DNA from 3 places in the Paenibacillus sp. YIM B09110 genome. Region 3 is predicted to be linked to each of the others. Evidence: predicted binding sites of a transcription regulator. Region 3 holds the regulator's gene; each other region holds the start of a gene.

Region 1 (4,178 bases), on a different contig from region 3:
AAGGCGCCTCGGCAGGTACGGTCCGCCAAAAGATTAAGCTAAGACAAGGCATCGAGCAGGATGTGTCCAAAAAAATCAATATTTTGATTCGCGATTCGAAGCTTAAAGTAAAGAGCCAAATTCAAGGCGATCAAATTCGGGTGACGGGCAAGAGCCGCGACGACCTTCAAGCGGTTATGGCACTTTTGCGCGGAGCGGAATTGCCGATTGAGCTGCAATTCATGAATTATCGATAACTTTGCATCTAGAGCTGCACAACGTTACATAGCCGCCTTGAGCCTCGCTTTGTCGATCGTTCGCAAAGCGGGGTTTTGCAGTTTTTTATATACTATAAGATGAAAAAAACTGCATTGGCTGTTTTTGACACATAGAAAACCATGTATTATACTTGAACTCGAAGTATTTGTAGGCTGCATGAAAATGGTTCGATCCATAAGGTACGTGTTACGCACACCTTTGAGTTTGACATGTCCGGGGAGGTAATTGCATGAATCTGGCGAACCGCATAACGCTTGCCAGAATTTTTTTGGTACCAGTTATTATGTTGTTTTTGCTGATGAAAGTTGATCTAGGGTCGCTTACAATAGCCGACTTCACCATTACATACAATCAAATCGTTGCGGCGCTTATTTTCATAGTGGCGGCGAGCACGGATGGTCTTGATGGTTATATTGCCCGTAAGAACAAGATCGTCACCAATCTAGGCAAGCTGCTCGATCCGCTCGCAGACAAGCTGCTTGTGGCAGCCGTACTTATCTCGCTCGTTGAAATGGACAAGTTGAGCGCATTGATTGCGATCATTATCATTAGCCGTGAATTTGCTGTGACGGGCTTGCGTCAAGTCGCTTTGCTCGAAGGTTCGGTAATGGCCGCCAGCAAATGGGGCAAATGGAAGACAGCCATTCAGATTACGATGATTATTGCGCTGCTTATTAACAACTTCCCATTCGCCTTCATCGATTTTCCTTTCGATGTCATTGCGAGCTGGATAGCAGCAGCAATAACGGTATACTCTGGCGTTGATTACTTTGTGAAGAATAAGAAATTAATTCCCGTAGAATAGCCGATAAGCATCTTTCCGATTAAAGGAAGGGTGCTTTTGCATATAGTAGGATATTAGAACGCTCACACATGTAGCAAAGGAGAGGCTGCGGATGAAGGCAGAAATTATTGCGGTCGGCACAGAACTGCTGCTTGGCCAAATTGTAAATACGAATGCGCAGTATTTATCGCAAAAGCTTGCTTCGCTTGGCATCGACGTATATTATCAAACGGTTGTTGGCGACAATGCCGCAAGATTAAGGAAAGCAATCGAAATTGGACGCGCGCGCGCAGATCTGCTTGTCTTCACAGGGGGACTTGGTCCTACGCTAGACGATCTGACGAAGGATGTGCTGGCCGACTACTTGGGAAGAGGACTATATCTTCACTCCTCATCAATGGAGCGCATTGAGCACCTGTTCGGTTCACGAGGATTGCATATGGTCGAGAGCAATCGCCGCCAAGCAAATATGATCGAGGGCAGCGATGCGATTGACAATAGCGCCGGTCTTGCGGTCGGCAATGGTCTGGACGTAGACGGTACGCTTTATTTGCTGCTGCCTGGCCCGCCTAAAGAGATGAAACCGATGATCGATGGTCCTGGCGAAGCGTGGCTTCGAACGAAGCTGATTGATGAGCAGCCGCTATATTCGCGTCAGCTTAAGTTTGCCGGTATTGGGGAGTCGAATCTCGAAGCGAGGCTTATCGATCTCATTGAAGCTCAAAGCGATCCGACTATCGCCCCTTATGCGAAGGAAGGCGAAGTGGCGGTACGCGTGTCCACGAAGGCGGCAACGCTTGCTGAAGCAGAGCGGAAGATCGACGATATCGTCGAGCAGATCAAAGCTAGAATCGGAGAGCATTTGTATGCGCAGGATGACATCCCGCTGGAGGAGGCTATCGTACAGCTCCTGAGAGGCTCGCGACGCAAGCTGGCAAGCGCGGAGAGCTGTAGTGGGGGATTGTTCGCGGAGCTCGTTACGAACGTTCCTGGCAGCAGTGGCGAGTTCGTGGGAGGTGTCGTAACCTATACGAACGAGATGAAGCATCGGTTGCTCGGCATTCCGATGTCGCAGCTCGAAGGAGACGGCGCTCCTGGGGCGATCAGCGAGTCGACAGCCGCTCTCATGGCTGAACGTGTCAGACAATTAGCCGATGCCGACTTCGGCGTCTCGCTTACTGGCGTTGCCGGACCTTCCGAGTCGGAGGGCAAGCCGGTTGGTCTTGTCTACTTCGCCATTGCGGAACGGGGCAAGGATACGCTCGTGCACACTGCGAACCTAAGCGGAGATCGAGCGATGATACGCTTAAGAGCGGTGAAAGCTGCGATGTACCGACTCTGGCAGGCTCTTCGGGAGCAGTGATCGGGAGCGGGATGTAACGAAGAAGCTAAGCAGCCGATCTTTTTACTGGCTAACACTGATGCTGAAAAAAAGCTTGTCTTTTGTCGAAGGCAGATCTATAATCGAAAGTAGTTATCGGAAGAACCGTGGCGAAGAATACTTTGCTGCGGTTTTTTTATTGTCCTCTGGCATGTGCATCTAGAAAAAAAGCGAATGTATGTTCGAAAAAAATGCTTGGCAAGCAGTCACAAGTAAGGTATCATACAAATATAAACGATGAAGGATGTGAGTTTCTTGTCGGACCGTCGCGCTGCGTTAGAGATGGCTTTACGCCAAATCGAGAAACAATTTGGTAAAGGTTCTATCATGAAATTAGGTGAATCTACACACATGCAAGTAGAGACCGTTCCTAGCGGTTCGCTTGCTCTAGATATTGCGCTTGGAATCGGGGGCTTACCTCGTGGTCGCGTTATTGAAATATATGGACCTGAATCGTCCGGTAAGACGACAGTTGCTCTTCATGCCATTGCAGAGGTACAACGTATTGGCGGACAAGCTGCTTTCATCGATGCGGAGCATGCGCTTGATCCCCTCTATGCCAGCAAGCTTGGTGTTAACATTGACGAGCTGTTGCTCTCGCAGCCTGATACAGGCGAGCAAGCACTCGAGATCGCCGAAGCGCTTGTACGAAGCGGCGCAGTTGACGTTATCGTCATTGACTCCGTTGCCGCACTCGTTCCGAAGGCAGAGATCGAAGGGGATATGGGGGATTCGCACGTCGGCCTTCAAGCTCGCTTAATGTCGCAGGCGCTCCGCAAGCTGTCCGGCGCGATTTCGAAGTCGAAGACGATTGCGATCTTCATTAACCAACTGCGTGAGAAGGTTGGCGTTATGTTCGGCAATCCGGAGACAACACCGGGCGGACGCGCATTGAAGTTCTACTCCAGCGTACGTCTTGATGTACGTCGCGTTGAGACGCTGAAGCAAGGTAATGATATGGTCGGTAACCGTACGCGTATCAAGGTCGTGAAGAACAAGGTTGCGCCTCCGTTCAAGCAAGCAGAGATCGATATTATGTACGGCGAGGGCATCTCGAGGGAAGGCTCCTTGATCGATATCGGCGTTGAGATGGATATCGTTCAGAAGAGCGGTGCTTGGTTCTCTTATGAAGGCGAGCGTCTTGGACAAGGCCGCGAGAACTCGAAGCAATATTTGAAGGACCACAAGGACATTGCTGCTGTTATCGAGAAGAAGATTCGTGATGCCAGTAATCTATCGGCTACGGCGCAACAAGCGAACTTTGACCAAGAGCCGCAAGAAGAAGATGAATTCGAAGATTTGGAATAGAGCTGTAACAGTAATATGAGAATCTATAGCTAATGTCGCTTCGCCGTCCCGTAGGGGCGGCGAAGCTTCGTTTAAAGCGACTTAACCGCCTAATGGCAGTCACGTCAGCTTGTCAGGAGGTAGTCAGCACAGTGGATGAGCAGCATTCGGAAGATGATGGATGGATTATTTTATCCGTTAAGCAAGACAAGAAGGTACGTCGGAGATACCAGTTGTTCGCAGGATCAGAGGAGCCGCTATTAAGTGTCCATGAGGATATCCTTATAAAGTTCAGTCTTATGAAGGGCCGATTGCTTACGGAGTCGGAGCTGGAAGAGATAAGAACGGAGGACGAGCGATATCGCGCTTATGCATTAGCGGTTTATTACTTGGGCTCAAAGCCGAGGACTAGAAAGCAAATCGAGCAGTATTTATTAAGGAAGCAATTCGATGAAATGAATATTCGTT
Region 2 (4,178 bases), on a different contig from region 3:
CGTTGCGGGCGAAGCTTCGTTTTCGCCTTCGTAATGCGAATCGAGGAGGCTTTGCCCTCCTTTCCGTCATTCGGACAGCCGAACGCTACCGTCGTCTTCTTGATCTGATTTTTGATCCACATCAGACCTGAGCTTTCTTCCTTCGAAATCCAGCCTACGAGCTTATCGCCGGAGACGATGCCTAGATCCATCAGCCTCACCTTGGATGACGTATTCGTTCTGCTAAGCTTTTCAACCTGATCTAGACTTTCTCCCGTTCCGGAGATCGCCAGACTCGGTATGCCAACAACCTGTGCCCCGCCAAGCAAATCCTTAAGCAACTTATGCATCGTCGTTTCCTGGAAGGTCGAGCCGCTCAACTGCTCATTGAAGATCATCTGCTGAATGGCGGCCCCCGGTATTTTCTCCAATGGAATAAGCTGCTCCAGTACGCGGCGCGCATTGCCCTTCGTCAGAAATACGCTGACCGTCTCTCGTGAATCGGGGTTTCGGAGATAGGCTTCCGCAAGCGCGGATATGCCTTTGCGCGCTGCATCCTGTCCAATAATAACGATCTGGTTATGAGCGAAAAAAAGCCGCCTCGGCGTCTCCAGGCTCGCCTTGCTGATCGCAATCCGAAAGTTGTCCCCTTTGGTGGAGAACACATTAACCGCCGCGTTCGTGCCCGCCGTAGCGCTTTGACCGGAAATTGCTTGCGGAATGACGACCTGATAGGACAACTGCCACTGCCCATCCTTCCAATCGATGCCCGTTGCCGATACGATCGCGATATCACCTAGCTCAACCTTGCCCCAGCAGCCCGCCAGCGGCAAGCAAATGAGCAGCGCCAGCAGTCCGGATAGCAGCCTCCTCCTTCCGATCACACGCCCCTCTCCTTCCGTTATGGATTGTCTGAATGCCTCTGTGCCGGCGGCTTCCGGCGATTAGCCAGCCGCCGCGGATTGCGAAGCTGAAGCTCGAAAGGACGATAGATCATCGCCCACCACGGCAGGCGGATGAACATGTCACGGAATGCCGACTGGCTTGCCGACCCCGGCGCCATCGGCGACATATAGGGCACGCCGAACGAGCGCAGCGACACGAGATGAACGAGCATAACCAGCACGGAGATGAAGATGCCGAAGAAGCCGAACATGCCCGCCATCACCATGAAGATAAACCGGATAATGCGTGATGCCGCACCCATATTGAACTCCGGCATGACGAAGTTCGAGATCGCCGTGAACGACACGACGATTACCATCACCGCCGATACAATGCCGGCCTGCACGGCCGATTGCCCAAGCACGAGGGCGCCTACAATCGATATGGCAGGTCCGATGGCCCGAGGCATCCGCAGCCCTGCTTCGCGCAGCACCTCGAACGTCATCTCCATCAGCAGCGCCTCTACGAGCCCCGGAAAAGGGACGCCCTCTCGCTGAGCCGCTATGCTAATAAGCAGCGTCGTCGGCAGCATTTCCTGATGAAAGGTAGTAACGGCAATATATAAGGCCGGCAGCAAGATCGATACAATGAACGCCACATATCGGATCACCCGCACAAGCGTTGCTATATCGAACCGCTGATAATAATCTTCCGGCGATTGGAAGAAGCTGAAGAACGTAATCGGCGCCATCAGAGCAATCGGCGTGCCATCCACCATAATCGCCACCCGTCCCTCCAGCAGGATGGAGGCTACCGTATCGGGACGTTCGGTGTTCAGGATGGTTGGGAACAGGGTGAATGTCTCGTCTTGAATGAATTCTTCGATATAGCCGCTCTCCAGCACGCCGTCAATATCGATATCCCCAAGCCTGCGATACACTTCCTTAAGCACGCCTTCGTCGACGACGCCGTTCAAATAAAGCACCGCAACGTCGGTGTGCGTTTGGCGGCCGATCTTATGCATCTGCACATGAAGATCGCTTGAACGGATAATACGCCTAACAAGACTGATATTGGTCCGGATATTTTCGACAAAACCATACTGCGGACCGCGTATGACCGTCTGCGTCTGCGGAATCGTTACCGATCGTTGCTCGCCCCCTGTAACGCTGGCCGTCAGCACCGACGTGCAGCCTTCCGCGACGATTAGGCATAAGCCGTCAGACACCGCCTGCAGCGCCTCCTCCAGCGTGAACATTTCTCCTACGGAGCCAACGGATACAATGCAATCGCGCAAAGCCTCCAGCAGCTTAGTTCCCTTCGTATGCGCATGCTGCGGAAGCTGCATCGACATCAGCGGCTCCATAATGCTGACGTTCACGGTCTCCGCGTCGACGATACCGTCGATATAGATAAGCGCAAGCTCCCGGCTGGGGGTCGCATCGCTGCGGAACAAACGAACGACCAGATCGAAGCTGCCGCCGAAGCGGCTTCGGATTGCATCTGCATTAGCCTGAAGCGATGGACTAAGCGGCGTTCGCGCCTTCTGGGCATTTTTTTTCATAGCGGCATTCGGACACCTTTCCGTTTCCATGTTGCCTCTATTTTGGCGCAAACTGGTTGAATATATGTAAGATCATCCCGTCTCCTCATTGATTGTAAATAATAACCATAGCGAAGCCTATAGCATAAGAACGTATGTTCTGTATATAATAAGGCAAGGTGAAACGGCTAACGCCGTGCACAGTATAAGCATCCCTTTTTATACTTTCTTATATTTGAACAAACGTTCTATAGGAGGAACACGATGCCCCGTCAAAGAGTTGTCATGCTGGCGGACTGCCAGTCGTTCTACGCCTCCGTCGAGAAGGCGGAGCATCCCGAATATAAGGATCTCCCGCTCGTCGTCGCCGGCGATCCCGAGCGCCGATCCGGCATTATTCTCGCAGCCTGCCCCCTGGCGAAAGAATTCGGCGTCACAACCGCCGAGCGGCTAGGCGACTCGCTCGCCAAATGCCCGAATCTCGTCATCGTAAAGCCCCGCATGAAGCTTTACATTGATACGTCGATGAGAATTACGCAAATTTACGAAAGCTTCACCGATTTGGTCGAGCCGTACTCAATCGATGAGCAATTTCTCGACGTGACGGGATCGCTGCAGCTGTACGGTCCGCCGGAGAAGCTCGCCGAGCTCATACAGGCTCGCGTACTGGCCGAGACCGGCATCTATACCCGCTTCGGCATCGCCGAGAACAAAATTTTGGCGAAGACCGCCTGCGACAATTACGCCAAGAAGAACGAATCCGGCATCTGCACGCTAACCAAGGATTTGCTGGAAGAGACGCTGTGGACATTGCCGGTAGGCAAGATGTTCATGGTCGGCAACCGGATGAACGCCCACTTCAATGCGATGGGTATGCCGACGATCGGCCATATCGCGCGAACGCCGCTGGATAAGCTGAAAGCGATGATGCGCCGCAAATTCGGCAAAAACTCGGACATCAACGCCGAGCTGTATTGGCGCATTGCCAGCGGCATCGACGACAGCCCCGTAACGCCTGGCACCCATCAGGTCGCGCCTACGACCGTCGGCCATATGATGACGCTGCCCCGTGATTACGGCAGCCTGGCGGAGATTAAGGTCGTGCTGCTTGAGCTCGTCGAGCTTGTATGCCAGCGCTGCCGCAGCAAAGGCTACATGGGACATGTCGTTTCCGTCGGATGCATGGGCGCCGACTACGACCGTCCGAGCGGCTTCAATCGGCAGATGAAGATGGAGGACCCGACCAATATTACGAATCAAGTATACCGGGCCGCCGCGACGCTGTTGCAGAAGCATTGGGACGGCCTGCCTGTCCGGAAGGTCGGCGTCAGCCTCTCGCAATTTTCGGCGGATGACGAATACCAGCTCTCCTTATTCGATCTGCACCGGGAGAAGTTGATCGCGCTGGAGAAGACGACCGACGCCATTAAGCAAAAATACGGCGACGCCAGCATTATACGCGCCGTATCGCACACACCGAGCGGCCAAGCGCGAGACCGCTCCGCCAAAATTGGAGGCCATTACAAATGAGAAAGAAGCTTGAGGGAAACGGACTATGGGAATCAAGCCGCATGATGCTGCCTGAGCACAAGGCCGAGATTGTCCGGAACAACGAAGCGTTGAAGCGGCGCGTGCGCGCCTCGCTCGACGAGCAGGAATGGGAAGCCGTCTCCCGCGCCGTCGCCGAATCGCTGCAGTTGCGGGTGCCGATCACGCTGCGGATGTTCCACCCGCTGGAGGAACTCACGATTATCGGCATCGTTGATCGGGT
Region 3 (4,178 bases):
AGTACGATCGAGCCTTCACCATGTTTTTTGCGTTGTTTGTTAACTTGACTCATGTTTTTGCGCACCTTGCGCTCCCAAGAACGTGACAAACTTATTCCTCCTACTTCGGCCTACATCCGCAAGCCTGTCTATTATGCGAACAATCTCAATTATCCTAGCGGACGCTGGAACTTTGTAATAACCGGTTCGGTTCGGATAATCGTCAGGCAATGCGCTAATTTCATTCAACTTGTCCCAAATATCGACAGGCATCTCTCAGTTCACCGTGCCCATATTTCCCTCGAAGTGCGCTAAGGAATTCACGGTTCACCCGTGCCCTCTCGCCAACATTCGAGGTCAGACGACCCTCCGTCGGAATGTCGCGATTGTATCGTCCTGTTAGGAAGCCGCCACCGAGAGGCGCCCAAGGGATAATCCCAGACGCTTAATGCTTAACGTTATCCTGGTCCTCGTCCTCAACATACTTAATCGTATCGAGCTGCTGTCTGAAGTTGCTCTTAAAGTTGTTCAAATACTGCCGGCGAAGCTCATCACGTTCGGTCGTTTCCTCGTCGGTCAAGCCTACCGTTTTATTTTTCCGAGAAAGCTCGTTGATCCGCGCTATTAACTTATCCATATCCATATTTAACGATATACTCCCCTCATGCTGTAAATGTTCTATCCTTTACTTTGACATTTTCAGAGCGTAATTGTCAAGGCGGCACTTGCATCATGTACGCAAAAAGAGAAGCTGAAATAACGAAAAATAGAGCATCAAACCGTCCCCGGTTCAGATGCTCTCTGCTTACAAGTACATTATATAGAAGGAATAACAAGCTTCTGCCCCGGATACAGGTCCGTCGACTCTAGCCCATTACGCTCCTTAATCAAATAGATGACGTATCGAATATCTTCCTTCTCACTGGCAAAACGATTAGCGATCCCCCACAATGTATCGCCTGTAAATACGGTCACAAGCTCCTCGTTGACCGCAGCAACAGCGTTCTTGCTGCCGGATGCCTTCGTACCGATCAATAGAAAGCTCGTAAACAAAAGTACGAACAGCATTGCGCATACGATCAGCTTAAGTGCATGTCGTCTCAGTGCAACCGCATATCGCTTATATATAGGACTAACCTTCATCTCTGGTTGCGTATGTATTGTTCTGTAAAAACTTGGACTCATCATCATCTCTCAGCACCCCAAACGTTTGTTCTGTTCTGAGAATAACACGAACAAACGTTTGTAGTCAACACAAAAATACGAACCTTTGTGCTTAAGAACTTATGTTTGTGCGAACCCGGGTTCTGTGCTATACTTTTGTACAAACATACTAATGGAGTGATCGCAGTGTCGAAGATTTCCAGCCGACAACAATCTATTCTTGATTTCATTAAGAATGAGGTCCGGGAGAAAGGCTACCCGCCTTCCGTCAGGGAAATCGGCGAAGCCGTCGGATTATTATCCAGCTCGACTGTACACGGTCACCTCGACCGTTTAGAGAAGAAGGGCCTTATCCGCCGCGACCCTACCAAACCGCGCGCTATTGAAATTTTGGATACGGAAGGCGTGGACGGTATTATCCCGCTTGCCGTCGCTAAAGTGCCAATCGTCGGTAAAGTAACAGCCGGCGTGCCGATTACAGCTACTGAGAATATTGAGGACTACTTCCCTCTTCCATCGCATTTTGTTGGTGACAGCAGCGTCTTCATCCTGAACGTTGAAGGAGAGAGCATGATCGAAGCCGGTATTCACGACGGAGACTACGTCATCGTTCGCCAGCAGCGTACAGCCAACAATGGCGATATCGTCGTTGCTATGAATGAGGATGACGAAGCTACCGTTAAGACGTTCTACAAGGAGAAGAACTACATACGTCTCCAACCGGAGAACTCCTCCATGCAGCCGATCCTACTCCAGAACGTGACGATTCTCGGTAAAGTCATTGGATTGTTCAGAGATATACACTAATCATTGAGCCACCAACAAGAAGAGGAAGAACGACAGCCAAGCGCATCGTTCCTCCTCTTCTTTATATTGCTTTACTGATATTAAATACGATTTATCGTATAAACCAACCTTACAGATAGACCAAAACAAGGGTTTTAATCGAAATATCGTACAATACCATCGGCTGCGTGGATGAATTAACCTCTTTTGTGTGATAAATCGTATAAGTTTTGTCACTTTACGTCTTGTTTTACTGGTCTTGTGTGTAAAATCATATAAATTGATATCAAATCTAAATTGGTTAACAGTTAATCGACAGTCTCGGAAATCCAATTAATAATTCTAAACTCATCTTTATATAGACCCAAAATTATGACAGAAAAACCCGCTAAGATCTCTGCCTTCGCAGAAGCCATAGCGGGTTTTAGTTGATCCTATTGATTAATAAAGCGTCAAGTACTGATCGCGTTCCCATTGGTGAACTTGCGTACGGTACATGTCCCACTCGATCTCTTTAAGCTCGTAGAAGTGAGCAAGCGCGTGCTCGCCTAGCGCGTCGCATACGACATCGCTGCGAAGCATTTCGTCAAGCGCTTCCTTCAAATCGCCTGGCAAGCTCGGTATACCTGCGTCCAGACGCTCTTCCTCTGTCATAATGTAGATGTTGCGGTCTGTCGGAGGAGGAAGCTCCGTTCTGTTGTTAATACCGTCAAGGCCCGCTTTCAGCATTACCGCAAGTACGAGGTAAGGGTTAGCCGCAGGATCTGGGTTACGTACTTCAACGCGCGTGCTGAGACCGCGCGAAGCCGGAATACGGATCATTGGCGAACGGTTGCTCGCTGACCATGCTACGTATACCGGCGCTTCATAGCCCGGTACGAGACGCTTGTACGAGTTAACTGTTGGGTTCGTAATCGCAGCCATTGCACGTGCATGCTGCAGGACGCCTGCCATATAATAACGAGCAGTCGCGCTTAGACCAAGCTTGTCCTTCTCGTCATAAAATACGTTCGTATTCCCTTGGAACAACGATTGGTGACAGTGCATGCCGGAACCGTTAACGCCGAACAACGGTTTTGGCATAAAGGATGCATGAAGACCATGCTCGCGTGCAATCGTCTTAACGACGAGTTTGAACGTTTGGATTTGATCCGCTGCGCGAATCGCATCCGCGTATTTGAAGTCGATCTCATGTTGCCCTGGAGCAACCTCATGGTGAGAAGCTTCGATTTCGAAGCCCATCTCTTCAAGCGTCAATACGATTTCACGACGGCAGTTCTCGCCCATATCCATTGGCGCAAGATCGAAATAACCGCCCTGGTCGTTCAATTCCGTTGTAGGCTCGCCTTTTTCATCGGTTTTGAATAAGAAAAATTCCGGTTCAGGACCAACATTCATTGCTGTATAGCCCATTTCTTCAGCTTCTTTAAGCGCACGCTTCAAAATACCGCGCGGGTCGCCTGCGAACGGCGTGCCGTCAGGCATATAAATATCACAAATCAGACGCGCAACACGGTCTTGTGTTACCCATGGGAAAATAACCCATGTGTCCAGATCTGGGTAAAGATACATGTCAGATTCCTCAATACGAACATAACCTTCAATGGAAGATCCATCGAACATCATTTTATTATCGAGCGCTTTCTCAAGCTGGCTTACCGGAATTTCGACATTCTTGATCGTTCCAAGCAAATCGGTAAATTGCAAACGGATGAAACGTACATTCTGTTCTTTGGCAATTGCTTTGATGTCCTCTTTAGTGTAACCCACACTATCATCTCCTTTGTTTGCGTTTCAGTATGCTTGTTATTGTAGCAAGACTATCGCTTGTTTAAGAAGCGAGTCAGTTGTCCTTGGATCAATGACGCTTGACCGCCCGGTCTCTTCTCAAGCAACTGCTGCTTGAGCATACGGTGAAGCTGCGCATCCGAAAGCTCGCGCCGCTTGACCTCGGATTGCTCGCTTACGATTGTCGCATCGTCCGATTCCTTTGAAACCGGATTCATGACTTGCTTAATGCCGGCGATGTTAACGCCCTTCTCAATCAATGATTTAATTTCTAGTAGCCTCTCAACGTCATTAAATGAAAACAATCGTTGATTCCCTGCTGTTCTTGCAGGCACGATCAGTTCATGCTGCTCGTAATAGCGGATTTGGCGGGCCGTTAAATCCGTAAGCTTCATTACGATGCCAATCGGAAATAATGCCATATTTCTGCGAATATCATCAGCCATGTCGCATCAACCTTC

The links. The regulator LexA, encoded in region 3, represses DNA repair genes until DNA is damaged. The targets are predictions, from matches to a motif close to CGAACATATGTTCG.
Region 1: the regulator LexA is predicted to act here: its motif matches at 2,595-2,608, upstream of recA (recombinase RecA).
Region 2: the regulator LexA is predicted to act here: its motif matches at 2,556-2,569, upstream of V8F51_RS04155 (DNA polymerase IV).

What each region holds. Positions count from the first base shown of each region.
Region 1 covers NZ_JBANSP010000020.1:65,783-69,960, reverse strand. Annotated here, with positions in the region: gene V8F51_RS23790 (YajQ family cyclic di-GMP-binding protein) at 1-236, shown strand, start outside; gene pgsA (CDP-diacylglycerol--glycerol-3-phosphate 3-phosphatidyltransferase) at 488-1,063, shown strand; gene V8F51_RS23780 (competence/damage-inducible protein A) at 1,155-2,405, shown strand; gene recA (recombinase RecA) at 2,661-3,731, shown strand; gene V8F51_RS23770 (RecX family transcriptional regulator) at 3,863-4,178, shown strand, end outside.
Region 2 covers NZ_JBANSP010000002.1:405,443-409,620, reverse strand. Annotated here, with positions in the region: gene V8F51_RS04165 (Ger(x)C family spore germination protein) at 1-863, opposite strand, end outside; gene V8F51_RS04160 (spore germination protein) at 881-2,428, opposite strand; gene V8F51_RS04155 (DNA polymerase IV) at 2,672-3,937, shown strand; gene V8F51_RS04150 (YolD-like family protein) at 3,934-4,178, shown strand, end outside.
Region 3 covers NZ_JBANSP010000010.1:159,549-163,726, forward strand. Annotated here, with positions in the region: gene V8F51_RS16680 (hypothetical protein) at 1-89, opposite strand, end outside; gene V8F51_RS16685 (DUF896 domain-containing protein) at 425-616, opposite strand; gene V8F51_RS16690 (LysM peptidoglycan-binding domain-containing protein) at 796-1,122, opposite strand; gene lexA (transcriptional repressor LexA) at 1,330-1,950, shown strand; gene glnA (type I glutamate--ammonia ligase) at 2,371-3,699, opposite strand; gene V8F51_RS16705 (MerR family transcriptional regulator) at 3,750-4,163, opposite strand.